Regions from separate parts of the Candidatus Syntrophocurvum alkaliphilum genome, predicted to be linked through region 2. Evidence: a T-box and tRNA genes for the amino acid it is inferred to sense, from the RefSeq annotation. Region 2 holds a T-box; the other holds one or more tRNA genes.
The links. A T-box is a leader RNA that pairs with one kind of tRNA and senses whether it is charged. The one in region 2 lies ahead of pheS (phenylalanine--tRNA ligase subunit alpha), so its partner is inferred to be a tRNA-Phe.

Region 1 (15,174 bases), 110 kb from region 2:
TCAGGATATATAATTTTTATCTTATATATCCAACTTAGCATAAGATAAGAAAACTTATTGCTATTTAAAGCCTAGGTTCTATTTCCCACCCCCTTATTTAAGAAAAAATTATAACTATGTTTATATAATAAAACCCAATTATTCTTTTAACTATGACAAATGTATTACAATAATATAATTAATACTTCATTTAATTAATTAAATCTAATAATTAATTGTATACGCCATAATATGCCAATAACCTCTTAAAAATAGTAAATTCTTACTAATAAGTGGATATTTTTTATTAAACATTGTAATAGATTTGTCCTAATAACCATTTATAAATTTGATATAATATGAAAAATTAGAAGATTTCAAAAAATGAGCTGGGTGACGCAAAATGATTTATATACCAGATGAAATACACTTTATAATTAATAAGCTTAACAGTTTTGGAAACCATTGCTTTTTGGTAGGGGGTTGTGTAAGGGATTACCTACTTAACAAAAAGCCTAAGGATTTTGATATAGTTACTACTGCTACAATAGATGAAATTAAGCGGCTATTTACTAAGGTTATAAGTACTGGTGAAAAACATGGTACTTTGACAGTTGTTAATGGCAACTATGCTTGTGAGGTTACTTCTATTAATAGTGGTGAAAGTAATTTGGATATTAATAAACTGTTAAAAAGTAATTTATTAAAACGTGATTTTACTATAAATTCACTGGCTATGGATATTAATGGTGAGATTTATGATTTTTGTGATGGGAAAAATGATTTGTTTAATATAATTATAAAGTTTAATTTTGACCCTGTAGATAGGATAAAAGAAGATCCCCTTAGAATGATGCGATTTGTTCGTTTTGGATGTGAATTAAATTTTAAGCAAGATGAGCAGAGTAAAGTAAGTATTTTTAAAAATGCACATTTAATTAATAATGTTTCAAGCGAAAGGATTCGGGATGAGCTTTCAAAAATTTTGCTCTCAGATTATCCTGCTAATGGTGTTAAGCAATTATTTAGTTTAGAGCTTTTGCAATATGTTATACCAGAGTTAATAGACTCATATGGTTTCAACCAACATTCTCCCTATCATGATAAGGATGTTTTTAGCCATACTTTAGAAGTATTAGAGCATAGTCCTAAAAAGTTAAATATTAGATTAGGTGCTCTTTTACATGATGTAGCTAAACCAGTTACTTTTAGTATTGATGAAAATAATATTGGTCATTTTTATAATCATCCAAAAGTTGGAGCACAAATGGCTGAAGATATACTTAGAAGTTTAAAATATGATAATAAAACTATAAATAATGTAAGTATTTTAATTAAAGAACATATGCACAGAAATAGATTTTCAAGCCATGCTGAAGCTAAAAGATTTATAAATCGAGTAGGAACAGATAATATAGATGATTTATTTGATTTACATATAGCTGATATTAAAGGAAGTAAATATTCTAGTGCTATAAGTGATGTTGAATATAATAAAAAGCTAGTTAAAGAAATATTGGAAAGTGATGAAGTATTAAGTATAGCTGACTTAGAAATAAATGGGTATGATTTAATGGAGTTAGGTTTTAAGCCAGGCCCTAAAATAGGTGATATTTTAAAAAAACTACATGAATTGGTTTTAGAAAATCCAGAATTTAATAGAAGAGATAAGTTACTAGAAATAGTGCAAGATGAATACTGCTAGATGTCATATAAAAGAAACCTTCCTAATGAATGATTTCAGGTGCAAATTTGGTGCAAAAAAGATTTAATTAAATACTTTTTTACCTAATACAAAGAAACACAGAAAAAGAAAAAAGCTGAGAACTCTGTCTCAGCAAATTACCTATATAATGGTGCCCGAGGCCGGGGTCGAACCGGCACGAGGGTTTAACCTCGCGGGATTTTAAGTCCCGTGCGTCTGCCTATTCCGCCACCCGGGCATGATAGCTTATTAATTTGTTGTTGCCATTTTTTATTCTATGGAGGGCGGGACCGGATTCGAACCGGTGCATGGTGATTTTGCAGACCACAGCGTTAGCCTCTTCGCCACCCGCCCATAGTGATTTCGGGCAAGCTAATTATATCAATTTTGGGGGACCATTGCAAGAAAAACAATGGTTATATTTATCGCAAAATAAAAGCGCTACCTTTGTAACGCGAGATAATCAATGGAGCGGAAGAAGAGATTCGAACTCTCGACCCTCGCCTTGGCAAGGCGATGCTCTACCACTGAGCTACTTCCGCTTAACTAATGGTGCCTCGAGGCGGAATCGAACCACCGACACGCGGATTTTCAGTCCGCTGCTCTACCGACTGAGCTATCGAGGCTTAGGCACTCTTTAGTGCAAGAATCATTATAAATGGAGCTCGTTAAAAAGTCAATAGTTATTGTAAATTTAGAGATTTTATATTTTTTAAGATCCATTTGTAAATTTATGGCGGAGCTGACGGGAATTGAACCCGCGATCTCCGGCTTGACAGGCCGGCATGTTAACCGCTACACCACAGCTCCGCAACATTAAGAATTATATCACCTGGCATTAGTATAGTCAAGAGTACCATGATAATATTTTTTTAAAATTTTTCTTTTACGAATTATCCATAGTATTGTGCTTCTCTAAGTTCGATTAGTACTGTGAATTTCTCATTGGTAATAGAATACTTAATTTCTATTACCTCCATATCAGTTGTAGATATAAATGTATTAATTAGTTTTTCTAGTTCTCGAGATGATCTTGCTTCAATTACTTTTACCATTCTATTTATTTTCATTTTATCCCCTCCTCCCTTTTATTTATAATATGAAAATAAATATATAACGTAACACAATGCACTAGTTTTCACAGTAATTATGTATCATATTAAAAAAATTATGAGCCAACATATTGCTTTAATAATATAAACTCACCAAGTAAACACTAATTTAAAGGAGGTGATAAAATGCCCAAAGATGTTCAGATGGGTCGTTATAAAAAGGATAAAGAATCAGTAGCAAGTGCCAAAGGTAAACTTAAACTTAGCTATGCATCCGCTGTTTTAGCCAATTTCAATAATCTTTTTCAAGAATTTAGCATTAAGGGTAAGGATGCTTTTAAGAAATATTCAAAAAAATATCCTGAATAATTGAGTATTACACCGAGTGACACTCGGTGTAATGTCATGAATTAAATATATCTTCATAATACTAATAGTATCTTTAAGTACATTTGTTTTACATGATTTTATTCATACACCCCTAAATATAGCCATTTAATTAGGGTATGTATTAGGAGAATATAAAAGTATTAATAAATATATATTATAATTTTCCCTGATAGTTCCTATAATAATCTACTTGTTATTGCATATTAATCTATATGGCATTTGTATATATTAGGTGTTTCTAATAGAATAAATAATATCATAAAGCTTATAATTTATATCCATTTTTGGCATATACTGGCAAATGCTTTTTGGTGCTCAAATTTATTGGAGGTGTATAGTTATTAATACTTTGGAAGTCGATAGTCTAGACTTAAATCATGAATGGTATGATTGGAAATGGCAGATTAAAAATAATATAACAACTATAGAAGAATTAAAAAAGTTTGTTGAAATATCAAAGGAAAATGAAATCAAAATTAAAAAAGCAATAGATCTTTTCCCTATGGCAATTACCCCATATTATGCATCAATTATGGATCGTAGCAACACAAAATGTCCTATTCGAATACAAGCAATTCCTAGTGAACTAGAACTACATACTAGTGATTATGATTTAGAAGATCCATTACATGAGGATGCTGATTCACCCGTACCAGGGTTAACTCATAGATATCCAGATAGGGTGCTTTTACTTTCTACTAATGAGTGTTCAATGTATTGTCGTCATTGTACAAGAAAGAGAAAAGTTGGAGAAGAAGGATCTACTATATCATTATCTGCTATTCAAAAAGGCATTGATTATATAAAAGAAAATAAGAGTATTAGAGATGTAGTTATATCAGGTGGAGATCCATTTTTGTTAGAAACAAAGCGACTAGAAAAAATTATTTCTGAACTAAGAAAAATAAAACATGTGGAAGTAATAAGGATTGGTTCTCGTACTCCGGTTGTACTTCCTATGCGAATTGATGATGAGTTAGTTGATATGCTTAAAAAGTATCATCCAATTTGGGTAAATACTCACTTTAATCATCCTATGGAAATTACACCAGAATCAAAGGCTGCTATTCGAAAGTTAGCAGATGCTGGTATTCCTTTAGGTAACCAATCAGTTTTATTAAAGGATGTAAATGATTGTCCAGTAATTATGAGAGATTTAAATCATCTTCTAGTTAAAAATAGAGTTAGACCATATTATTTATATCAATGTGATTTATCTAGAGGTATTGAACATTTTAGAACTCCTATTTCTAAAGGTGTAGAAATATTAGAATCCTTAATAGGTCATACTTCTGGTTTTTCAGTACCAACTTTTGTTGTAGATGCTCCTGGTGGTGGAGGAAAAATTCCACTACAACCAAATTATCTATTATCTTATGGTTCAAGAAAAACTATTCTTAGAAATTATGAAGGTGTAATCTCTGTATATACCGAGCCAGAAGACCAAACTTGTACATGTCCACCAGATTGTAATATATGTAATAGTAAGAAAAACAAAAAACGGGACATAATAGGACTAGAGAAACTTTATAGTGATGATAATGATACTATAAGTCTTATACCTGAAGGAAATACACGAAATGCAAGAAGGGATAATGATGAAACAGACTAATGATGTACAAATTTATACTGAAAACAATGAACAGTTAAATGTATCTAGGTGGGGTATAACAAGAGAAATAGAAGGGGATTTTTTTAGAGCTAATTTAGATTTTTCTCCATATAATGAACGAATCTCAATTTTAGATTTTAATATTATTAATCCTGATGGTATGAATGAATTTATAGGTATCATTGATGACTTAGCAAATTATAATGAGTTTGGTAAGGTATGGGGAAAAATTGACGAAAATAATTCTAGTTTATTTCTTGATAATGGCTTTAGTGCAGAGGCAGTCATATACGATTATTTTGGATTTAAGAAAAATGCTGTTATATGTTCAAGGTTTTATGGAGATAGAGGCAAATCAAAGACTCATAGTGAAAATTTATCAGTATTAGAAACTGTTTTAGCTAAAGCAGAGGAAGCAAAAAATAATAATAATATGCCAGATGGATATAGTTTTAAAACAGCGGATACAGGAGACTTGAATAATTTAGCAAGTTTATTTAAAGAAGTTTTCCCAACATATCCATATCCAGTTTGTGATCCAAATTATCTTGAATCTACATTAGATCATATTATATATGGTTTGTTATATAATGCTGAAGATAAGTTAGTAGCTGCAGCTTCTGCTGAAATAGATTATTCAGTAGGAAGTGCTGAAATGACAGATTTTGCTACACTTTCTTCTGAACAAGGTAATGGACTTGCATCCATACTTTTGGAAAATTTGGAGTCTACTTTACCTGAAAAAAATATACATTGTCTTTATACTATTGCTAGAAGTACTTCTTTTGGTATGAATATGGTTTTTGCTAAACATGGATATCGTTATACCGGTACTTTAGTTAATAATTGTAATATTTCAGGTGGATTTGAAGATATGAATGTATGGTGTAAAAGCACCTATCCACAAAAAATTTGTTAGATAATTCTTAAAAGGGCTAGTTGAAAAAACTAGCTCTTTTTTTATGCTAAAAAATAAGTTATTGCTTTGAATTTAATATTTTTTGTAAAATTGATGCTTAATTTCACATCTTTATACTAAAAATAGTATAAAAGGATTTCAGGAGGTAAATTAAATGCGCAATTATGTAGCGACCTCTTTGTATAAGGATGTAAGTAAGGAGGATTGGAATAGTTGGCAGTGGCAGTTACGAAATAGAATAACAACTATAGAAGATTTAGAACAAATTGTTAATTTAACTGATGAAGAACGACAAGGCATTGGTAAATCTTTGGAGTTTTTACGGATGGCTATAACACCTTATTATGCAATGCTAATGAATCCTGAGAACCCTATGTGTCCCATTAGGAAACAGTCAATTCCTACAGTAACTGAGATTAATTCAATAGATAATGATAATGATATGGATGATCCTTTGTTTGAAGATGTAGATTCACCAGTTCCGGGAATTACTCATAGGTATCCCGATAGAGCTCTTTTATTGGTTACGGATCAATGTTCAATGTATTGTAGGCATTGTACTAGGCGCAGAATGGCTGGGACTACTGATAAGGCTCTACCTGTAGAGATGTTAGATCAGGCACTTCGTTATTTGCAGGAAACACCATCTATTAGAGATGTAATCATTTCTGGTGGAGATAGTCTTTTAATGTCAGATGCTAATATTGAAAAAATTTTAAGAAAGCTTAGAAGTATTAAGCATATAGAAATAATTCGTATAGGCACAAGAACACCAGTAGTTTTGCCTTTTAGAATTACAGATGAATTATGTAGTATTCTTAAAAAGTACCAACCGATATATATTAATACTCATTTTAATCATCCTGATGAAATAACTGAGGAAAGCAGTATAGCATGTGATAAATTAGCCGATGCTGGTTTTCCTTTAGGTAATCAAACTGTACTTCTTAGAGGTATTAATGATTGTCCTTATATAATTAAAGAGCTTGTTCATAAGTTACTTAAGATACGGGTGCGTCCTTATTATTTATATCAATGTGATATTTCAAGTGGTCTTGCCCATTTTAGAACTTCTGTAGCTCAAGGTATTGAAATTATAGAGTTTTTAAGAGGACATACTTCTGGTTTAGCAGTACCTACTTATGTTATTGATGCTCCTGGTGGAGGGGGTAAGATTCCTGTTTCACCACAATATATGATTTCGCAGTCTGATCATATGGTAGTTTTGAGAAATTATGAAGGCATGATAAGTAGTTATCCAGAGCCGGAAGAAAGGGTAGTTAATCATTGTAATAATTGTGAGGAGTGCAAAAAGCATTATGATGATCCTAAAGTAGGGATTGAGAGAATAATGTATGAAGGAAAAGGAAGACTTATACCTGAAGGTAATATACGGCAGATGCGAAGAAACCGATTTAAAACGTATTAGTGGAGGTTTTATGGGTATTAAAGCTAAAAGAGTTTTTTTTGAAAAAGAAGCACTAGATTATCCTATAGGTAAAGAAATTATAAAAAAATTAAGGAAAGAAGATATACCTATTGATTTTTTAAAATCACATAATAGGGTTACTGGTATTCCTGGTAAGGATTCTAGGGAAGCCTTTTTTCAAGGAAAGAATACCTTAGTAGTAGGAGTAAGACGCACTTTGGATTTTGCCACTTGTAAGCCTTCAGCTCATTATCAGTTGCCTTTGGTTACTGGTTGTGAAGGTATATGTGAGTACTGCTATCTCAATACTCAAATGGGTAAAAAACCATATACTAGAGTATATGTAAATGTAGATGATATTTTAGCCCAGGCAAAAAAGTATATAGAGGAAAGAAAGCCTGATGTTACTTTTTTTGAAGCAGCTGCTACATCAGACCCTATACCAGTTGAACCTTATAGTGGAGCATTAAAAAAAGCAATTGAGTTTTTTGCTAGTGAAGAATTAGGTAGACTTCGTTTTGTTACTAAGTTTAATCAGGTAGATACTTTACTTGATATAGATCATAAGAAGCATACGCGAATACGTTTTAGTATAAACTCTGATAAGGTTATTAAAAATTATGAACATCGTACACCTAAACTAGCAACGCGATTAGAAACTCTTTCTCGTGTAGTAAAGCATGGATATCCAAGTGGTGTTATTATTGCTCCAGTAGTTTTAGAAAACGGTTGGAAAGAAGATTATAAGAGACTTTTAGTTGATATGAAGTATCAGTTAGGTGATAGAGACTATTCAGAAATAGATTTTGAGGTTATATCCCATAGATTTACCCGTAAAGCTCGTTCAAATATTATAGAAGTTTTTCCTGATACTAAATTATCTATGGATGAAGAAAAGGACCGACAATTTAAGTATGGTCAGTTTGGTTATGGTAAGTATGTCTACACCAAGGATATGCTAAAAGATATGGAAAATTTTTTTAGAGAAAATATTAATGATATGTTTCCCGGCTCTGAAATTAAGTATGTTATTTAAAGATAAATGAAACAGGGGACGGTTCTTTGTTCTATCATCAATAGAACAAAGAACCGTCCCCTGTTTCATTTATCTTGTTTTTTGTGTTTACATGTCACACTTAAGCTTTTATAAATGATATACTATAGTAGCAATTATTCACAGGAGTTGATATTAATATGAAGTATCTGTTAATAGTAGCAGACGGAATGGCAGATTATAAAATCGAGGCTTTAGGTAACAAAACACCTCTGCAATATGCTAATACACCAAATATTGATTTTTTAGCTAGTAGCTCTATTATTGGCACTGCCCAAACAATTCCCCCGGGATTTCCACCTGGAAGTGATGTGGCAAACCTTTCGGTTATAGGTTATAATCCCGAGGTTTACTATACTGGCAGATCGCCTATAGAGGCTGTTAGCATGGGTATAAAATTAGATGAAAATGATATGGCATTAAGGTGTAATTTGGTTACCTTATCTGATGAAGAAGATTATAGTGAAAAAACAATGGTTGATTATAGTGGTGGTGAAATAAGTACTGAGGAAGCAGCTCAGTTAATTGGAGCTATTAATAAGGAATTAGGAACTGAAATAATTAACTTTTATGCCGGTATGAGTTATAGGCATGTAATGGTATGGAAAAATAATATTTTGGATACCTTAAACTTAACTCCCCCCCATGATTTATCTGAAAAGAAAATAAGTGATAACCTGCCTAAAGGAGAAGGTAGTTCACTAATTTATGATTTAATGGTTAAGAGTGCAGCTATCTTAAAAGACCATCCAGTTAATCTAGCTCGTATGAAAAAGGGATTGAAGCCTGCTAATTCTATATGGCTATGGGGTGAAGGTAGTAAATTAATTCTTCCTAGTATTAAAGAATTATATAATCTTAATGGCTCTGTAGTTGCTGCTGTTGATTTAGTAAAGGGACTAGGAATTGCCTCCGGACTTGATATTATAGATGTTGAAGGTGCAACTGGTGCTGTAGAAACAAATTTTGCCGGTAAAGGTGAAGCAGCTATTAATGAATTGAAAAATGGGAAAGATTTTGTATTTGTACACATAGAATCTCCCGATGAAGCAGGTCATCAAGGTGATGTGGATAGTAAGGTTTGGTCAATAGAGCAAATTGATAAAGAGGTCATTGGAAGAGCAGTTAATGATTTAGACAGCTTTGATAAATTACGCATTATGCTTTTACCTGATCATTATACTCCAATATCTGAAAAAACTCATACTAATGATTCTGTACCTTTTATGATTTATGATAAGGATTTAAGATGGGTTAATGAAAGTAAAACCTATGATGAGGAATTATGTGAAAATGGAATGCATTTTAAAAAGGGTCATGAACTAATATCTTATTTTTTCTTAGGCACTAAATAAAAGAGTTTAAAGCCGCAGTAAAATACTGCGGCTTTTTTTATACGTATTATTTTGCTTTTATTTATCCTTTATATTTAAGAAATTAAGTACTGTTTTTTCAAGTTCATCTCTGGTGCTTACCCATGTATGTCGTATTTCACGTTTATCTAAATTTTTAAGTCCTTCTGGTATTTTTATATTGGTTTTTTCTTTAAGTATATTTAGTATTTCAAATTCATTTTTGTTATTTATAACTTCCTTATCTAGTACAGCCTTAGCTACACTACTTCCAAATTTGTATGGACTAGCTGTAGAGATAATTACTGTCTTAGTTGCATCTTTTGTTTCTTTAGTGTATTTTTCATAAACATCTTTAGCAACAGCCGTATGGGTATCTAATAAGTAGTGGTCTTTTTCCCAACATTCTTTTATGGTATCTAAGGTTTCTTGATCTGTACTATAGTCTGACCAAAATATTTGTTTTATTTTATCATGAATTTGTTCATCTATTTTATAGATACCCGAATCCTTTAATTCTTCCATCCATTTACTAACTTTGATGGAATCATGATTTGTTAGTTCGTAAAGTAATCTTTCTAAATTAGATGAAATTAGAATATCCATTGATGGTGATAGGGTTTTTTCAAAATTACGATTTTTATTGTATGTTCCAGTATTAATAAATTCGGTTAAAACATTATTAGCATTTGCTGCACATATTAGCTTATTTATTGGTACTCCCATTTTCATAGCATAAAAACCGGCTAGTATATTACCAAAGTTACCAGTTGGAACAACAAAGTTTATTTTTTCTCCTTTTGCAATATTACCTTGGGTTCTTAAATCTATGTAAGCACTGATGTAGTAAACTATCTGAGGTAAGAGTCTCCCCCAATTAATTGAATTAGCCGAAGATAATTTTTTATTATTTTTATTTAATATTTCCGCTACTTGCATATTACTAAACATATTTTTAACTCCACTTTGAGCATCATCAAAGTTACCTTTTACCGCAGATACAAATACATTATTACCTTCTTGGGTAATCATTTGTTGTTTTTGGACTTCACTAACTCCATCTTCTGGGAAAAACACTATTATTTTGGTACCTTCTACATCTTTAAAACCTTCTAAAGCAGCTTTACCTGTATCACCTGAGGTAGCTACCAGTATAACTATATCACTTTTCTCACCTGTTTTTTGTCTGCTTACTGATAAAAAATATGGTAGTATTTGTAATGCCATATCTTTAAAGGCACAGGTAGGACCATGCCAAAGTTCTTGTATATATGTAGTATTGTTTAGCTGTATTATAGGTGCTATTCTTTCATCATCAAAGTTATGGGTGTTATAGGCTGAGTTAACACAATGCTCTATTTCGTCATTGGTGAAATCTGTTAAGTAATTTGCAAATATATAATTGGCTCTTTCTTGATAGGTTAGTTGAGATAGCTCTTCTATATTTTCTAAGTTAAGTGATGGTATAAAATCTGGTACAAACAAACCACCATCAGGAGATATACCCATTTTTATTGCTTGGGCAGATGTTATGCCAGAATATTTTCCTCTACTGCTTTGATATTTCACTAAAAAACCTCCTCTTTTATATAAACACTAAAATTATACAGTAAATATAGCTGTGAACTTATTAAATAATCTGTTATACATTTTATAATAAGTTTACAAAAAGGTAAAAATTTTTGTTCTTTTGTATTTTTTCATAAGTATTGTAAACTAATATTAATTTTTGTTACATATCTTGTATAATATATAAAGATAATAATTAGATTAAATAAGGAGGAAACCTAATGATTCAGCTGATTGGGTTGCTTTTAGTTATAGTCATCACTAAACTTGTTTGGGATTATGTAAAGGAAAGAGAAGGCAAACCTAAGGTTAAACCTTCTAAGCCAAATCAAGGTAAGGTTATAGATGTTGGTGATAGATGGAGTAATAAGAACAATATGCCTTATAGAATGCAAAATCATTTGATAACAGGCAAAGACCTCGGATTATATCAATTATTTTCAGAACTGCTAAAGGATAGTAAATATGCTGCTTTTCCTAGAGTGCGCTTAGCAGAAGTAATAACTGTTCCTATGACTGCTAATAATGCCGAAGAATATTATAATCGAATTAGGGATAAGACTTTAGATTTAGTGATTTTTGAACTTCCTGATTTAACACCTCAAGTAGTAATAAGTATAGAAGTTAGTGAAGATAAAAGACGTGGGGCTGGAGATAGCTTTTCTAAGAAAGCTATTGAATCGTGTGGGCTAGGTTATTTCTCCATTGATATTAATTCACCACAAGATATTGAAAAGTTAAAAGCAGAATTAATAGAATTAGGATTGGAATTATAAATTGTTTTAAACTTTAAAGGAGCTTGATTTTTGAATCAAGCTCCTTTTTATTTTCTTTTTCCTTATTTATTATTCTTAGATTTATTGCTGGTATCTTTGTCAGTAATTTTTTGATTTAACTCATCAATCTTATTTTGCAATTCTAAGTATTGATAAGGTAGAGGCATAAACATATAAGGATTTTGATATTGTTTGCTCATTTCTGTTGTCATTTGTATTGTTTGTTCCCAGTTATCTTTAAATGATTTCATTAGTTGCTCTGAATTGTTGGTAAATAGGTCCATTTGACTTTGTTGGTTTTTTACAAATTGTTCTACCATTGTAAAGAATTGATCACCTAAGGAATTTGAACTAGTTTTTATTTCTTCTTGTGTTTTTTTGCTAGTTTCCATAGTTTTACTTATAGCATTTAAAAATTGTTCATTAATGCTTTCAATGTTTTTATAATTAACTTTGTTCACCTCCCACATCTTTTGCGCCATTTCATTCATCATATTAAAACTTTGAGACCACATTGCCACCGGATTAATATTTTTGTTCTCTAACATTTTAACTCCTCCTTATAATAATAACATAATAGATTAAATTTCTTATCTCTAGAAATTTTTAAGTTGTTAACTTACTAATAGTATAAAGTCTTAAAGAAGATATGTAATTAAGGATAATACCTTAGTTTTTATCAGCAAATACCTTAACTTTTAGTGGAAAATTTATTCATTTTCATGAATTAGGTTTATCTTCATAGCCAAGCGTACTAAACTTGCTATATCGTGTATTTCTAATCGTTCCATCAGTTGAGTACGATGGGTTTCTACTGTTTTTACACCAATACCTAAATTATGGCTAATCTCCTTTGTAGTTAGACCTTGAGCAATTAATTTCCATACTTCACGTTGCCTAGGAGTAAGTCTTTCAAGATAACTTTCCTCTCCCTTTACTCGTTTAACATAATCAGAAACCACATGACTAGAAACCACAGGACTTAAATATGTTTCACCATTTAATACTGATCTTATAGCTAGCTCTAATTCTATGGGAGCTGCATCTTTTAATAGATAACCACAAGCACCTGAACGTAATGCTTGCCATACAAATTCTTCATTAACATACATAGATAATATAATTACTTTTATATCTGGATACTGTGAGTTTATCTTTGCAGTTGCTTCTATACCACCCATTTTTTCCATTGCTATATCCATTAAAACTAACTCAGGTTTATATAAAGAAATAAATTTTATAGCTTCTTCACCATCATTGGCTTCAGCAACTACTTCAATATCTTCTATAGTTTCAACAAGGGATGATATTCCTGCACGCACCAATTTGTGATCATCTGCAATAAGAATTTTTATTTTTTCCATCTTAGCCACCTTTCCTTTTCTTATTTTCTGGCGGAACAGTAAATGTTACTTTTACAGTTGTTCCATCACCTAGTGATGAAGATATTATTTTTAATTCCCCTCCAAAAAGTGCCACTCTTTCTTGCATTCCTATTAAACCTAGACTTTTTTGATAAACTCCTTCTTTAAGTTTTAAGTCTACATCAAAACCTTGTCCATCATTTTGTATTAGTACTTTTAAATGTTTATTATTATATTTTATCTTTATGTTTATTTTGGTAGGATTTGCATGTTTTATTGCATTTGTTATTGCTTCCTGCACAATACGATAGCAACTAATTTCTAAGTCGGATGAAAAACGAATATCACCTAAATTACTATTTAAGTTAAAGTGTATTCCAGTATGTTGAGCATATTTATCTAAATGCCATCTTAAAGCAGATTCTAACCCTAAGTCATCTAGGAGAACAGGTCGCAGAGAAAAGGAAAGGTCTTTTACATCTTCTAGAACATTATTTACCAAATCAATGCTTTTTTCTATATTATCTTCTGAATAACCTTGGCTGTTTATTTGTTGTAAATTTATTTTTAGAACAGTTAAAAGCTGACCAATTTGATCATGCAGCTCTCGTGATAAGTGTTTTCTTTCTTGTTCCTGTACATATATTAACTGTTGAGATAAGAGCTGCATCTGTTTACTAAAATCTTGAACTTGTTCAAACAGGCATATTTTACGATAAGCAACTCCTATTATTTGACCTATTGATTTTAAAAATATTTGATCATGATTATTTACCTCTATATACTTGGTATCAAATAAAAACAAAATCCCTTGCATTTGTTGATCACTTATTATAGGAATAGCTAAACAGCTTTTCCAATAATCTTCCACATTAATTTCTGATGGTATTTCATTTATCAGTTGAAAAATCTTTGCATTAAGATTTATATCATTTTGGGGCTCATAATAATGAGAAACAACTGACAATTGAGGTAGGAAATCTAAGATATCTTTAGTAAGACCCCAGTCCATATTCCTTTTAATTTTTGTTTCACCTATATTATTAAAATATAATGCTCCTCCTGGAAAAGCTTTGGTTTCTATAAATAAGGAATGAAGTAATGATGCGATATCTTCTAAACTATTTGAACGACTCATCGCTTGTGAAATGGTATTTAGAGCAAATAGCTCCTGATTTATTTGTTTTAATTGTTTTTCCGCTTTTATTCTGCGCGTTATATCTGAGTGAGTTCCTGCAATTACTGTTACCTCTCCACTATCACCCTTTTCTATAACTTTCCCCCTTGTAGAAACCCACTTCCATTCTCCAGATTTTGATTGTATTCTATATTCTATTTCCTCAAATTCGAGGTCACTTTCACCTTTTAATAATTTGTTTATCTTTTTTAATAGTTTATTACGATCATTATGATGAACTAGTTCAACCCAAGATGATATATCTGACTTAACTTCATCTAAGTCATATCCTAATATATTTATCCATAAATCATTTATTAAAAGATCTCCACTTTGAACATTCCATTCCCAAAAACCTAATTTACTTCCTTCTAAAATTTGCATTAACCTTTGTTTTTTCATAAACCCCTTCCCCGTATCTTTTTTATACATTTTATATTATAGATCATTTAGTGTATTTTTGTAATCTTTTTCCATTTTTAAGTAATAAAATGGAAGCATTTACTGCTTCCTAGGGTTTGTTATATTAATAGTTATAGTAAGGTTGCCATAATCATCTTCTTGAGAGTTAATAACCTCTCCTTTTATAGTAACATTTTCTCCTTCTCTATCTAATTTTAATTGTATCTGTTCATCTTTCTTAAAACCAGTAAAATGGATAGGCTCTGCTCTAAATAAGTTATCTTGGTCTTCTTTCTCATTAGTTGTTTCTTGATTTGCAGTGAATTCTTCAATTTTATTTGTTTTTTCATTATTATCTTCTGATTCTTCATTTAGTTCTTCTTTATTATTTGAT
Region 2 (15,174 bases):
AACAGTGCTTTACTAAAACTTTCTTAAATGTGTTTTATTAACAATAAACAGTACAGAAAAAATAATGAAAAAACAAATAATGGTTAATAATTATAGTTATATAATTTTAATCTTTAATTTACTAGTTTTTTATATGTTTTTACTGCTTGACACGCATATCAAAATTAATGATATTTTATAGTAGAGTATTTAATATTTTTAATGAAAAATTAATCACTCAATATTTTTTTATTAATAAATAATTAGTTAGGGGGTAAACTTATCAAGAAACGTAGATTAAATTATTTCGAAGCGATAATAAAGGATAAGTATGTGGCATCAATAATACCAACATCTAAATTTGGTATTAAACACGTTTGTGAAAAAATCGATTTTTCAAATTGTAAGTTAATAGTTGAATATGGACCTGCTACAGGGGTATTTTCAGATTTTTTATTAAAGCATATGCCTGATGACGCTAATCTTATATTAATAGAAAGAAATCCTGATTTTGCAAAAACACTACAAGAATCATTTGATGATAAAAGAGTTATGGTATTTAATGATAGTGCAGAAAATATATCTGATATTATGCATAAATATACAGATAAGTCTGCAAATTATATAATTTCAGGTATTCCTTTTTCATTTTTTCCATCGTCACTAACAGATGAAATTATTGCTAAATCGTATGAAGCATTGTTACCTGAGGGCAAATTCTTAGCCTATCAAACCTTTTTTCAAAAAAATGCTCATCTAAAAGACTATTTAGATAAATATTTTGAAAATGTTACTCATGCATATGAACCGCTTAACATACCGCCAATGAGAATATACGAAGCAGTTAAATAACGAAACGGGTTATGGTAATTAAATAGACTAATAAGAGGATATTATGATCATATATCCTCTATTTTTGTGTATATTAGATAACTGGAATGATTTGTAATTATATGATAGCTGCAGGTTAGGTGCTTTAGATGGTTAAAAAAATAAGAGTGTGAGGTAATTAAATATTTACGAAATAGATGAAACAGGTAGTCAATAATAATGTATCTCAAAAAATTAGATAAGAGTACCTAGTTGATATTGGTGGTGAATTTCAATTTGCCAATTTGCACAATATACTATTGTAGTAATTATTCTGTAAATGTAAAGGAGAAGTGAAATGGGCTGCGTGGGAGCACATGTTGAGTTAAATGGATTTGAGGGAACAGTAACAATTAATGAACCAGTTTTACGTTACTCTGGTAACCCAATATTAACATGCCATGATGTCAATAAAGTCTGGGGTAATGATTGTCGTTTATATACATACACAGTACACAATGCAGGAGTGGCAAAAGTAACAGGTGCGAATGGTAATAATCAAACAATAATGCTTTTTCGTTCCCACATTGCTGATGGTCGTAGTGTAATAGGAAAAGCTTTAAGCGATAATGGTGTAAATGGTTGGATAGTTGACCCCAAACCATTTTTATTACCTGCGATAGAAAATGATATATATGCTGAAGGTGTTAATATAAAATCAGTTATTGAATCCGAGGCTGGTGGTGTGGAAGATATTAGGGTTAACCCTATTGGGAGCGAATTATATGTATTGACTTATAGTGCATACCACGAAAAAATTCCTGATAGAGTCAAGGTTATGATGGCCATAACCAAAGACTTTAAGACTGTTATTCGCTATGGCCCAATATCCGAGCAGGATATGCGTAATGTTGTTATATTTCCTGAACCTGATAAAAATGAAACATGGAGAGCCTTGCTTCGTCCAAATGACAAAGACAGGGAGGTTAAAGGCTCCGGTCACATAGGTGGCTCATTTGGGGAAATATGCGTAGGTTTTGCGCCAAGTCCTACCGGACCATGGGAAATCGGTAGTGTAATCATGAGAAGTGGTCACGGACCAAGTGCATACCAAGCAAAAATCGGACCAGGTAGTCCACCTATAAAGACTCCATATGGGTGGTTGAATATATTTCATGGTGTGCGTTCAACCATGGCTGGCAACCCATATACCTTAGGCGTGGCATTCCATGATCTTGAAGAACCAACAAATCCAAGTAAACTTCGAGTTAGTGCCAAACCGTTATTAATGCCTAGTGTAAGTGATTGTTTAGTAAGAGAGACTGATTATGTCCATGTTCCTAATGTAGTATTCAGTTGTGGTGCATTAACTGGCAAGGACGGTACAGTAGCTATATATTATGGTGGCAATGATACAGTCATGAATGTCGGGCTGACAAATATACAAATTTTAAATGAGATGTGTAATATCTTCCGCCTGAACCCATTAACAGGGGAACATTTATATTCTCTATGAGCATACTGTAATCATAACCTGTTCAAATTTTAAATCAATAAGGAGACCCTCTCCAATTTTGTGAGGGTATTTTTTTTATTAACATATTACCATCTACAATAACCCCTGTTTTTTGCACTTGATATAGCAAACATTGCAGGATATTCATTAAAATTGAGCTTATAAATCGGGATTTTTTAATTCCGATTTTTCTTTTTTAAAAAATAAGTATTAACAAAAAAAATTTAAATATAAATATAGAAAATAATTAAATCCACCCCTTGACAACAAATAACAATGATGGTAATATTTAACACATAACATTTGTTGTTTTTCAAGCTTCTTTTAAGATTCTCAAATTATACTTGGCTGGTAAAAACCGGCCTTTTTTTTTGCAAATAAAATCCATGAAGTTAACTCCATTTTTTACCTAAGAATTTCATACCATTAATTTTTAGCCTAAAATAAGAATATAAAAATATATTGCCATAATTTACGTTTTTTACAAGATGTATTATACTATAAATAAGCATTTGAAGTAATATTTGGAAATACAATGTAATAGGTATTATTAAAATGTAAATTATTGGGGGAGGGGTTTAGATGGATAATAAGGTAATGAGACCTGAGGAGTTAGAACAGAAGGATTTAGCTAGGCTTGTAATCGATATGTTTCATCGGATAACTACACATCATGTTCTTTGGTTTAAAGAGGTTGAGCATCAAAAAGGATTTGATAAGGCTTTAGAAATTTTAGATGTAGCTTATAGTAAAAGTTATAGTATTCAGTTGAAGCGACTATCAAAGGTTTTAAATTTTGAAGTTGAGGAGGGTATACCAAAACCATTACTAGAGATGCCACGGGAAAAACTTATTGAATTAATTGATGCTCTTGGTGTTAATTGGTTAGCTAATGATGGGGTATGGTTCCAATCTGTTGAGTTTTCAACTGATATGTATGATGCAAAGCGTTGTAATGATACATGTTGGACACGTTTTTCTCCTTTTGAAGCCTGGAGTATTAAAAGGTTTTTAAACTTACCAGAGAAAGCAGGTATAGAGGGGTTAAAACAAGCATTACAATTTAGACTTTACTCTCGGGTAAATGTTCAATCTATAATTGATGAATCTGAAAATGCTATTGTATTTCAAATGAATGACTGTAGAGTTCAATCAGCCCGTAAAAGACAGGGATTAGATGATTATCCTTGCAAATCTGCTGGAGTAGTAGAATACACTAATTTTGCGAAGCAAGTTGATTCACGAATAAAAACTGAATGTATAGGATGTCCTCCTGATGAACATCCAGATGAATGGTTCTGTGCTTGGCGTTTTACTTTAGAGGAAGAAAAATAAATTTTTTCTTAAAAGGTTATTTAAATACACAAAAGTTATAGATTAACTTTTGTGTATTTTTGTTTTTAAAATTATAAGGAATTCATTATAAATGAGTGGTTTCTGTAGTTACTTCAACAATACTAGTAATATTTTTCATTTCATCAAAAATAGGGTAAGCTTTTATAAAAAAACTTCTATTATCAGGTGTATAAATTTCAGTTGAATTTGTTTTACCATTTTTAATAGCATATTCAACTGGACAGTTTTCACAAGGGGTTTTACGCTGATGCCAAATTTCATAACATTTTTTATTAATAAGATCTTCTGGTTTTAGTTTAACAGAGGCTGCTGCAGCTTCATTAGCCCATATAATAGTGTGATCAGTATTTTGTAAAAGAACATGATCTGATATAGCACTTAAAATTATTGATTTTATGATTTCATCTTTTCTAAAGTTAGTTATGTCTTGTATGGTGCCAACAATTTTAGTAGCTCTACCATTACTAACTCTTTGAGTTGCTTTTCCTCTAGCTAAAATCCATTTCCATTGATCCGGTGATATATTAACACGATATCGTGTCTCGTAATATTTTGAATCATCATTAACATGCTCATTAAATGCTTTTAAAACATAATCTTTATCCTCATCATGTAAATTAAAAGCCCATTCGTCATAGGTTATATAACCTTTTTCCCATAAGTGGCTATATCCTAGTATTTGTGAAGCTTTTTCATTAATAAAAAAGCTATGTGATTTTATATCATATTCCCATAGTCCAATATTTGCTCCCCAAAGTGCTGTTTCTAAATATTTTAGTTCTCTTTCACTAGCTATGGTTTTTTCTTTGAGTTTAATTTGATAAAATTCTAATTCTTGGTTCATTGCTTCTATTTGTTGGTAGGAAGCTTTTAATTCTTCGTATTCATTTAATGTAATTAATTCTGCTTTTTTGGAAAGTGATATATCTGTAATAAGTAAAATTGTGCTTTGTTCTTCAGGCCAATTAACTGAGTATCTTTCAATAGAAATTAAAAATTCTGTATCGTCTTTTGTTTTTAATGTCTCTTCCTTATAGTATTTATTGGTTAAAAAATCTCTGTAATCATAGAAATTATCAAAATAGGTAGTTAAACTAGTGTTAGTAAAACTAGAAATATCAGATAATTTAAAGTTTAGTAATTCTTTATAAGTATAGCCTGATCTATTTGTAAAAGAGTTGTTACATGTTAAAAAATCACCTTTTATAGTATAAATAGCAACAGGAAGGTTTAGTTGAAAAATTATTTCGCTAAATAAATTTTTAATTTCTTGTGTGTTAACCAATCCTTATACCCCCAATAAAAATTTACCATGCCCTATTGTAACAAAATATGACATATTAGTTAATGGTTTTTATGTATTTTTGTGAAAAAAATAATTAATTATTAAGTTATAGATTAAAGGTTAATTTGGTATTAAATCAAAAAAATTCATTTATTTTTAAAACCTATTCCATATTTTAATGGTTTTAAAGCTGAATAATGAAAAAATGCTAAACATATAATAAACTAACCTTTCATTAGGAGGTCAATTTTATGACTTATAAATTAAAAATTATAACTGATGGTGATAGGTTATTAGACCTTTTACAAGACAATTTTTCTTGGTTACAGGAGCGTGGCTATAATTTAGGTATAAAGGTGGACAGAGAAGAAAATGCAAGCATAATAAATTTAGAATTACAAGGTTATACATTAGATCGTTATTTTAATCAAGATGATATTATTTATATATTTAAACATCAAATGTCAGAACTTTTAGCTGAATATATCGCGGAAACTTGGGAAAAGAAATTATTATGGAAGGAAATAATAAAAAATTATAAAGTTATTTCAGATCAAGATAAGCAGATTGTTTATTATAAATCACTGGAATTTTTACGATTATATAATAATAACGATAGTATAAACTTATTGCTTAACTTTAGTCGCAAAAATAAGATTGCAAATAAAATTCTTAAGTATATAGAAGATAATGATTTCTTAGTTATAGAAGGCTTTATAAATTTTTGCATGCAGGATTATTTAACAGAAATAAAGTTTGCAATTGAATTAGCTTATGAAGAGTTAAGAAATGAAAAAGAATACAATGAGTTTATTAAGCTTTTAAGATATTTTGTTGAAACTCAGCCTCCTAGAGTATTTGAAGTTAATTTATTTATGAAAGAAGATGGTCTGTTTTATTTGTGGGATGGTAATGGAGTGAAAATTGAAGAAAAATATATTGATTATTATTTAGATGATATTATTATGAATGATACTAGTTTAGATGATGTTTTAATCAGTATTTTAATTACTATTTCTCCACAAAAGATTGTTTTGCATAATACAAGTGCCATAGATTATAGTGAACCAGTGGAAATAATAAAAAAAGTTTTTAATGAAAAAATAGTTAACTGCTCTAACTGTGACCGATGTTTAAAATTAAAATCACAGATTGAACAATAGCTAATAAATATTGTACTTCTTTTGATTACTAAGTAAGATTTAGTTTGGTGATTTAATAAAATTATAGCATAATAGAAGAGTCAGGTTTGCTTACCTGACTCTCTTTATTGCGGTAAAAAACAAAATCTGGTATATTCTTAAGGAAACATAGATAGGTGATTTTAATGCAATATCAATTATTAGCTATTCCTTTGATTAGTGCATTTATAGGATATTTAACTAATGTAGTTGCTATAAAACTATTATTTTGGCCTCAAAATCCGATAAATATTTTAGGGTTAAAGATACAAGGTTTACTTCCTACAAGAAGGGCTGATATTGCAATTAAGATAGGAGAACTAGTTGAAAGTGAGCTTTTGTCTTTAAACGATGTGATAGATAGAGCAAATACACCAGAATTACAGGAAAAGTTAATAGAAAAAATAATAGATTTGATTAAACTAAGGGTAAATGCAAATTTGCCTAAATTTTTACCAACACGTATAAATAACTATATACTTGAACTTTTAGAAAAAGTAATGCGACAAGAAGCATCAAATATAATTGGACAAGTTTTTATCTCAGGTAAGGAACATTTAAATAACCAGGTTAAAATAAGTTATATAATTACAGAACGAATAAATAGTCTTGATTTGGATGATTTAGAAACACTTACAAGAGAAACGACTTCGAAAGAATTGCGATTTATAGAATTATTAGGTGGAATACTTGGTTTTTTTATTGGTGTAATACAAGTGCTAATATTAGTATTTTTTCCTATAACTTAATATAACTCAGGAGGTATTTATATGATAACTATAACCTTAAATGATGGAAGTAAACGTGAATATTCTAAAGGCACCTCTTTGAAGGAAATTGCTAAGGATATTAGTTCTAAGCTTGCTAAAAATGCTGTGGTTGCTGTATTCAATGATGAACTAATTGATCTAAATACACCTATTTTTCATGATGGTCAGCTTGAGATATTAGATTTTAGTGATGATAGGGCTAAAGAAGTATATCGACATTCTAGTGCACATGTTATGGCACAAGCTGTTAAACGATTATGGCCTGAAAGTAAACTTGCTATTGGTCCACCAATTGATAAAGGTTATTATTATGATTTTGATAGTAACCATACATTTAGCCCTGATGATTTAAATATTATAGAAAAAGAAATGAATAAAATAATTAAAGAAAACATTCCATTTATTAGAAAAGAATTATCTAAACAAGAAGCTATAAAATTTTTCAAAGAATGCAATGAAGATTATAAGGTTGAGTTGATAGAAGAATTGCCTGAAGATGAAGTAATAAGTATATATGAACAAAGTGAGTTTGTAGATTTATGTGCAGGACCACATGTACCAACAACTGGCAAATTAAAAGCAATAAAGCTTATGAACCTTGCTGGAGCTTATTGGCGTGGTGATGAGCAAAGGAAAATGCTGCAAAGAATATATGGTACATCTTTCCCTAAAAAGGAAATGCTAGATGATCATTTATTTAAGCTTGAAGAAGCCAAAAAGCGTGATCATAGAAAATTAGGAAAAGAATTAGGACTATTTGTTGTATTAGAAGAAGGGCCTGGCTTTCCATTTTTCTTACCTAAGGGTATGATTTTAAGAAATGAGCTAGAAAAATTTTGGCGTGATGAACACGAAAAAGCAGGATATGAAGAAATACGTACTCCTATTATATTAAATCGTGAATTATGGGAAAAGTCTGGACATTGGGATCACTATAAAGAAAATATGTACTTCACCAATATAGATGATAATGATTTTGCCATTAAACCTATGAACTGTCCAGGTGGAATTCTTGTATATAAGCAGAACCTTTATAGCTATAAGGATTTACCTTTAAGAACAGGTGAAATGGGTTTAGTTCATAGACATGAAAAATCAGGTGTTCTTCATGGGTTAATGAGGGTACGTGCATTTACACAAGATGATGCTCATATTTTTATGCTACCAAATCAAATTATAGATGAAATCAAAGCTGTTATTGATATTATAGATCATTTCTATAGTTTGTTTGGTTTTCCATATCATGTAGAACTATCTACTCGCCCTGAAGATTCCATGGGTTCTGATGAGATTTGGGATTTTGCAATTGGTTCTTTAAGACAAGCATTGGATGAGAAGGGTATTGACTATAAGGTAAATGAAGGTGATGGTGCTTTTTATGGGCCTAAAATAGATTTTCATCTTCAAGATTCTCTCGATAGAACATGGCAATGTGGAACTATCCAATTAGATTTTCAATTTCCAGAAAAATTTGATTTAACATATGTTGGTGAAGATGGAGAAAGACACAGACCAGTTATGATTCACCGTGTTGTATATGGTAGTATTGAAAGATTTATAGGAATACTTACAGAGCATTATGGTGGAGCATTTCCTACATGGTTAGCACCTGTACAAGCTAGAATTTTACCTATTACTGATAAACATCATGATTATGCCCAGAAAGTCTACGAAGAACTTAAAGCAGAAGGCATTAGGGTGGAAGTTGATAGCAGAAGTGAGAAAACTGGATATAAAATAAGGGAAGGTCAGCTTATGAAAATTCCTTATTTACTAATTGTGGGAGATAAAGAAATAGAATCAGAAGCTGTTGCGGTAAGAAAGCGTAAAGAAGGAGATTTAGGAGCTATTAACATAAAAGAGTTTAAGGCTAGGATTAAAGATGAGATAGCAAATAAAACATCATAGTATTAACTATTATAGAAAAAATTCAATCAGCATTGCATGGCAGGACCATTTGTGCTAAACTATGATTTGGAATATTAAGTAGAAGCCAGCTTCTCACCTTACTACGAAAGTTCGTAAGGTATTTCAGTAATATACAGTTGCATTATTAAATGTATAATAGATTGCAAAAGTAGTATTATTGAAATAAAAAGCGGGTTTTTACAAACTCGCTTTTTTTATTTATTAAACTCAGGAGGTGAAATTCTTATTAGTAAGGATTGGAGAGTAAATGAGGAAATTAGGGCTAAAGAGGTTAGGCTAGTCGATGAAGAAGGCCAGCAATTAGGTATTGTGCCAGTAAGAGAGGCTCAAGAAACTGCACAAAACAGGGGATTTGACTTAGTAGAGATTGCGCCGTCAGCTAACCCACCAGTATGTCGTTTAATGGATTATGGAAAACATAAATTTGAACAAAGTAAAAGAGAAAAGGAAGCTAGGAAAAAACAAAAAGTAATATCTATTAAAGAAGTAAAAATGAGACCTAATATTGATGAACATGATTTTCAAACAAAAACAAAAAATGCTCGCAAGTTTTTAAATTCTGGTGATAAAGTAAAATTTACTATTATGTTTAGAGGAAGACAAATCACTCATCCAGAAATTGGAAAACAGATATCAGAAAAGTTTGCTGAGCAATTATCTGATATATCATCTGTTGAAAAACCTCCTAAAGTTGAGGGAAGAAATATGGTAATGATTCTTGTTCCAAAACAGGATAATGTCAGTAAGGAGGCAGAATAAATGTCAAAAATGAAAAGTCATAGAGGAGCTGCAAAAAGATTTAAGAAAACCGCCAAAGGCAAGATTAAAAGATCAAAAGCTTTTGGAAGTCATCTTTTAGGACATAAACCACCTAAAAGAAAAAGAAGAATTCGTAAACCAGATTTGGTAAGTAAGGCAGAAACGAAAAAAATATATAGATTAATTCCCTATAAATAGTGACAGGAGGTAGTAATAATGCCAAGAATAAAACGAGGAGTAAGTGCTCGTAAAAGACATAAAAAAATTTTAAAAGCAGCCAAAGGTTATAGAGGAAGTAAGTCTAAACTTTTTAAAGTAGCTAATCAACAGGTGATGAAATCTGGACAATATGCCTATATTCATAGAAAGCTGAAGAAAAGAGATTTTAGAAAACTATGGATTGCTCGTATTAATGCAGCAGCCCGTGAAAATGGGACTACCTATAGCAAAATGATGCATGGTCTTAAAGTGGCTGGAATTGAGGTAAATCGTAAAATGCTATCTGAATTAGCTATTGGTGATCCTCAAGCATTTAGTGAGTTAGCTGAGGCTTCTAAAAAAGCTGCTAACTAGGAGCAATAAATAATCATTCATAAAAAGAGTATGACTAGGTCATACTCTTTTATCTATAATAAGGTGGTTACATGAAAGTAATAACATCAAAAGACAACAAAGAGATAAAGCTAGCATATAAATTACGAAACAAAAAAACTAGGCAGCAAGAAAATGCTTTTTTTATTGAAGGTAAAAAAATAGTTGAAGAAGCACTTAAAGAAACTAAATTAACTAAAAAGGTTTTTTTAATGGATGATTTAGTTGATGAATTTAGGGACTATATTTTGGAAAACCCTCAAATAGATTGGTACAATATTGATACAAATTTATTAAATCATATTTGTACTACAGAAACACCCCAAGGTATTGCTGCTATTGTGCAAAAACCAGAGTGCTCTTTAATAGATGTAATAGAAGCAAATAATATTTTTTTGTTACTTGATCAAATTGCAGATCCAGGTAATTTAGGTTCGATAATAAGAACAGCTTGGGCTATGAAAGTTGATGGAGTATTGTTAACACCTGGTAATGTAGATCCTTTCAGTCCTAAAGTCGTAAGGTCAACTATGGGAGGGATTTTTAAAATACCAGTATTTACTAATATAGGTATTCAACACTTAAGATTACTAAAAGACAAAGGTTATACTATTGCTTGTACAGATCTTAGAACTGAAAATGATTTTTATAATGTAGATTTTAACCAAAGTATGGTTGTAGTTATGGGCAGTGAAGCCAGTGGAGTAAGTAGAGAAGTTAAAGATGAATGTCAGCTTTATTTTAAAATACCAATTGATGAACAAGTTGATTCTTTGAATGTTGCTATAGCCTGTGGTATTATAATAAGTGAAACATTCAGACAGCGCAGGAATAGTTAGCCGCTCCTTGTTTTAGAAAATTTCGTATGATATAATCAACGTAAGTTTGGTTGTTCCTATACTTTAGGAGGGTACACAATATGTCAGAACAGGCAAATAACCTGTGGCGCCTTTTTGAATCATCTGGTTGTATTGTTTATTATTTATTATATAAAATGCTTATAACTCAATAATATCAAATGCAATGAACAGGATTAGTATCATAATGTGAACCATACAGGGAGACTGTATCATGGACTGTAAGTACAGTTATGGGAATGTTATGCGAATTCACCTGGGAGCAGTAGATTGAATCATAGTAGGTCGATCCGGTTGCCACCGTTAAGGTAATGAAGAGAGTTGGTGTAATGTATATTATACCAGCTAATTTGGGTGGTACCGCGGAATATACTTTCGTCCCTTTATAGGATGGAAGTTTTTTTATTTTCTGGTAAGGAGGTTTAAAAATGCTTGAAAAATTAAAAGAAATTGAGAGTTCAGTGGTAAATCGAATAAGACAAGCAGATAAACTGGATGTATTAAACGAGATAAAAGTTAAAATATTAGGTCGAAAAGGGGAAATTACTTTACTTTTAAGAGGCTTGAAAGATCTGTCCCCTGAAGAAAGAGCTCAGGTTGGTAAATCTGCAAATGATGTTAAGGCTAAATTAGAGGGGTTGCTAGATAAACGAGCTAAGGAGTTAGAGAACAAACAGCTCGAAGAGAGATTGCTTAAAGAAAAAATTGATGTAACTCTACCAGGGGTACCCGTTGCTAGTGGTAGAATACATCCGGTTACTAAAGTTACAAATGAAATTAAAGATATATTTATAAGTATGGGATTTAGTGTAGCAGAAGGACCAGAAATAGAATTAGATTACTATAACTTTGAGGCATTAAATGTTCCTAAAGATCATCCAGCTAGGGATATGCAAGATACCTTTTACATAAGTGAAGATGTATTACTTCGTACTCACACTTCACCGGTACAGGTTAGGACTATGGAAAAATTAGCACCAGAAGTGCCAGTAAAGATAATTGTGCCGGGAAAAGTGTATAGAAAAGATGATGATGCTACACACTCACCTATGTTTAATCAAATTGAAGGGTTATTAATTGATGAAAGAGTTACATTTGCAAATTTAAAAGCTACTTTAATGCTTTTTGCACAAAAGGTATTCGGTGACGATGTAAGGGTGCGTTTTAGACCTAGCTTTTTTCCATTTACTGAACCTAGTGCAGAAATGGATATTTCATGTGTTATGTGTAAAGGTGATGGATGTAGAGTTTGTTCTCAAACTGGATGGTTAGAAATTTTAGGGGCTGGCATAGTAAATCCACGAGTTCTTAAATATGGTGGTTATGATCCAGATATGGTTACAGGTTTTGCATTTGGACTTGGTATTGAAAGAATAGCTATGCTCAAATATGGTATTAATGATTTGAGACTATTTTATGATAATGATAAACGTTTTCTTACTCAGTTTTAGGAGGTGTTATAATGGGAGTTTCACTAAATTGGTTAAAAGAATATGTAGATACTAAATGGACATCAGAAGATATTGCACATAATTTAACTATGGCAGGTATAGCAATAGAGGGTGTTGAAAAAGTTAGCAATGATGAGATTTTAGATCTGGATTTAACTCCTAATAGAGGTGATTGCTTAGGTTTAATAAATTTAGCTCGTGAAGTGGCAGCATTAAATGAAACAAAATTAAAACTACCAGAGATAAAAATAGAAGAAAACAGTGAAGATGTTAATGATTACATAAAGGTAGACATTAATGATGTTGACTTATGCAAAAGATATGCTGCTAGAGTAATTAAAAATGTTAAGGTAGAAGAATCACCACAATGGCTACAGGATAAATTAATTAATTCTGGCATACGCCCTATAAATAATATAGTTGATATAACAAACTATGTAATGTTAGAAACTAACCAGCCACTACATGGTTTTGACTATGATTTATTGTCTGAAAAAAAACATATTATTGTTAGAAGGGCTAAAGACCAAGAAAAACTGACAACTTTAGATGGTGTAGAGCGGGAGCTTGATAGTCAAATGTTAGTAATTACTGAAGGTGACACTCCAGTCGCATTAGCTGGTGTAATGGGTGGAGAGAGCACTGAAATAAATGATAGTACGGTAACAGTTTTATTAGAATCAGCAAACTTTGAAGGTATAAGTATTAGGAAAACCTCTAAAAGACTTGGATTGCGTAGTGATTCATCAGTTCGTTTTGAAAAGGGTGCAGATGTAAATGGAGTAATCTATGCTATAAATAGAGCTACTCAATTAATACAAGATATAGCTAATGGAGAAGTAGTTAAAGGTATATGTGATGCTTATCCTAAAGTTGTTGAATTAAAAAAAGTTGAGCTAAGACCAGAACGAGTGAATTTTATTTTGGGAACTGAGTTAACTGCTGAAGAAATAAAAAATTATTTACTTAAACTAAAATTCAATGTTACTGATAAAGGTAATAAGTTTGTTATTGATGTACCATCATATCGTCCTGATATAGAGATGGAAGTTGATCTAATAGAAGAGGTGGCTAGGTTGTATGGATATGATAATATTCCATCTGTTCTACCTGCTTCTAGTGGTACTGAAGGTGGGCTTAATAAAAAGCAAAAATTCACAGAAAATCTTAAATTATTATTATCACATTATCTTTATGAAGTGATTAATTATAGCTTTATTAGCCCTAAATATTTTGACATGATAAATGAGCCAGAAGAAAGTCCTTTAAGAGAAGTGGTAACTATAGCTAATCCATTATCTGAAGAACAAAGTGTAATGAGAACTATTTTGTTACCTGGTTTACTAGATACAGTAAGTAGGAATTTAGCTAGAAAAAATACTAATCTTGCATTATTTGAAATAGGATCTGTGTTTATTAAAAGTACTGATAAACTACCCGATGAAAAACCAACTGTTGCAGCTATAGTTGCAGGTAGCCTTGATAACAACTGGCTTAATCGCAAAACAGAAATGGATTTTTACTACTTAAAAGGAATAGTTGAAGAAGTATTTTTACAGTTGGGCATTAAAGATTATTCTTTTGAAGAGTTTAAAGGTAATGCTTATCACCCAGGTAGATCAGCGTTAATTAAAGTTAATAATCAAGATTTAGGTATAATAGGGGAAGTACACCCTCTAGTTCTTGAAAACTTTAATATTAAACCAAGGGCTTGTGCCTTTGAACTTGATTTAGATTTGCTTTTCGAATTATCTACAGAAAAGAGAATGTCTAGTCCTATAACTAAGTTTCCAACAATAGAAAGAGATTTGGCAATAGTATTAAATGATGAAATTAAAGCAGCTGACGTATTAGATGTAGTCAAGGCAAATGGTTCAGAACTATTAACCAATATTCATATTTTTGATATTTATACTGGTGATCAGGTTCCAGAAGGCTGTAAAAGTATAGCGTTAAGAATGACTTATCAATCTTTCGAGAGAACATTAACTGATGATGATGTTAATCCCATAATAGAGACAATAATCAAAACTTTAGAAGAAAAGTTTAATGCTAGTTTACGTTAAAAAATATTGGAAATTAGAATTAAACAAGCTAAAGGAGAATATAGTAAAGTAAACCCATAAAAGCACGGTTAATAATGGTTCTAACCAGCCGTGAAAAAGAGGGCGCGAGGCCCTCTTTTATTGTGTTTTTTTTGTGCGGATAATTATTCTAACTAACTCTTTTTTGTTATAAGAACTTTATAATAACTAATAACATATTTGATTCTTTTAATAATTAAACAAGTATATAAATAGTAAGTCCTCATAAGAATATATAGTTCATTTTTATAATGGTATAATATAAAACATAGGGGAAGAGGAGGCGATATGCATGACTAATCCTAAAAATAATATTGAAATAGAAATAAACATTAAAAACTATGGATTAATTAAAGTAGAATCGGGGATTACGCTCAGGAATTTTTGTTCCCAAATTGAAAGTAAGTTAGCATTACCTCCAGTAGCTGGATTAATAGAAAAAAGCTTAGTAGATTTGAACTATCGATTCGAAAAGCCTTGCACTGTAGAATTAATAGATATTACTTCTGAAATGGGGTTAAGAGTTTATAGATGGACTGCAGCTTTTTTATTACTAAAAGCTTCTAATGATTTATATCCTCATAAAAAATTAATTGTAAGGCATTC

Region 1: it has a tRNA-Phe gene. The T-box ahead of pheS (phenylalanine--tRNA ligase subunit alpha) is inferred to sense a tRNA for this amino acid. The anticodon was not compared.

Annotation. Positions count from the first base shown of each region.
Region 1 is NZ_CP046457.1:1,234,622-1,249,795, forward strand. It holds gene SYNTR_RS05945 (CCA tRNA nucleotidyltransferase) at 383-1,684, shown strand; tRNA gene SYNTR_RS05950 (tRNA-Leu) at 1,834-1,922, opposite strand; tRNA gene SYNTR_RS05955 (tRNA-Cys) at 1,963-2,038, opposite strand; tRNA gene SYNTR_RS05960 (tRNA-Gly) at 2,152-2,226, opposite strand; tRNA gene SYNTR_RS05965 (tRNA-Phe) at 2,235-2,310, opposite strand; tRNA gene SYNTR_RS05970 (tRNA-Asp) at 2,419-2,494, opposite strand; gene SYNTR_RS05975 (hypothetical protein) at 2,578-2,754, opposite strand; gene SYNTR_RS05980 (hypothetical protein) at 2,923-3,105, shown strand; gene kamA (lysine 2,3-aminomutase) at 3,476-4,738, shown strand; gene ablB (putative beta-lysine N-acetyltransferase) at 4,707-5,657, shown strand; gene kamA (lysine 2,3-aminomutase) at 5,812-7,086, shown strand; gene splB (spore photoproduct lyase) at 7,097-8,122, shown strand; gene SYNTR_RS06005 (cofactor-independent phosphoglycerate mutase) at 8,281-9,495, shown strand; gene thrC (threonine synthase) at 9,553-11,061, opposite strand; gene SYNTR_RS06015 (DUF2726 domain-containing protein) at 11,283-11,837, shown strand; gene SYNTR_RS06020 (hypothetical protein) at 11,900-12,385, opposite strand; gene SYNTR_RS06025 (response regulator transcription factor) at 12,548-13,201, opposite strand; gene SYNTR_RS06030 (PAS domain-containing protein) at 13,203-14,780, opposite strand; gene SYNTR_RS06035 (PilZ domain-containing protein) at 14,880-15,174, opposite strand, start outside.
Region 2 is NZ_CP046457.1:1,125,571-1,140,744, reverse strand. It holds gene SYNTR_RS05565 (class I SAM-dependent methyltransferase) at 313-831, shown strand; gene SYNTR_RS05560 (glycoside hydrolase family 130 protein) at 1,148-2,305, shown strand; gene SYNTR_RS05555 (DUF6125 family protein) at 2,888-3,640, shown strand; gene SYNTR_RS05550 (PAS domain-containing protein) at 3,726-4,946, opposite strand; gene ytxC (putative sporulation protein YtxC) at 5,198-6,109, shown strand; gene SYNTR_RS05540 (DUF445 domain-containing protein) at 6,274-6,876, shown strand; gene thrS (threonine--tRNA ligase) at 6,898-8,805, shown strand; gene infC (translation initiation factor IF-3) at 9,052-9,585, shown strand; gene rpmI (50S ribosomal protein L35) at 9,586-9,783, shown strand; gene rplT (50S ribosomal protein L20) at 9,802-10,158, shown strand; gene SYNTR_RS05515 (TrmH family RNA methyltransferase) at 10,230-11,015, shown strand; T-box leader at 11,191-11,419, shown strand; gene pheS (phenylalanine--tRNA ligase subunit alpha) at 11,462-12,484, shown strand; gene pheT (phenylalanine--tRNA ligase subunit beta) at 12,496-14,550, shown strand; gene SYNTR_RS05500 (nucleoside kinase) at 14,861-15,174, shown strand, end outside.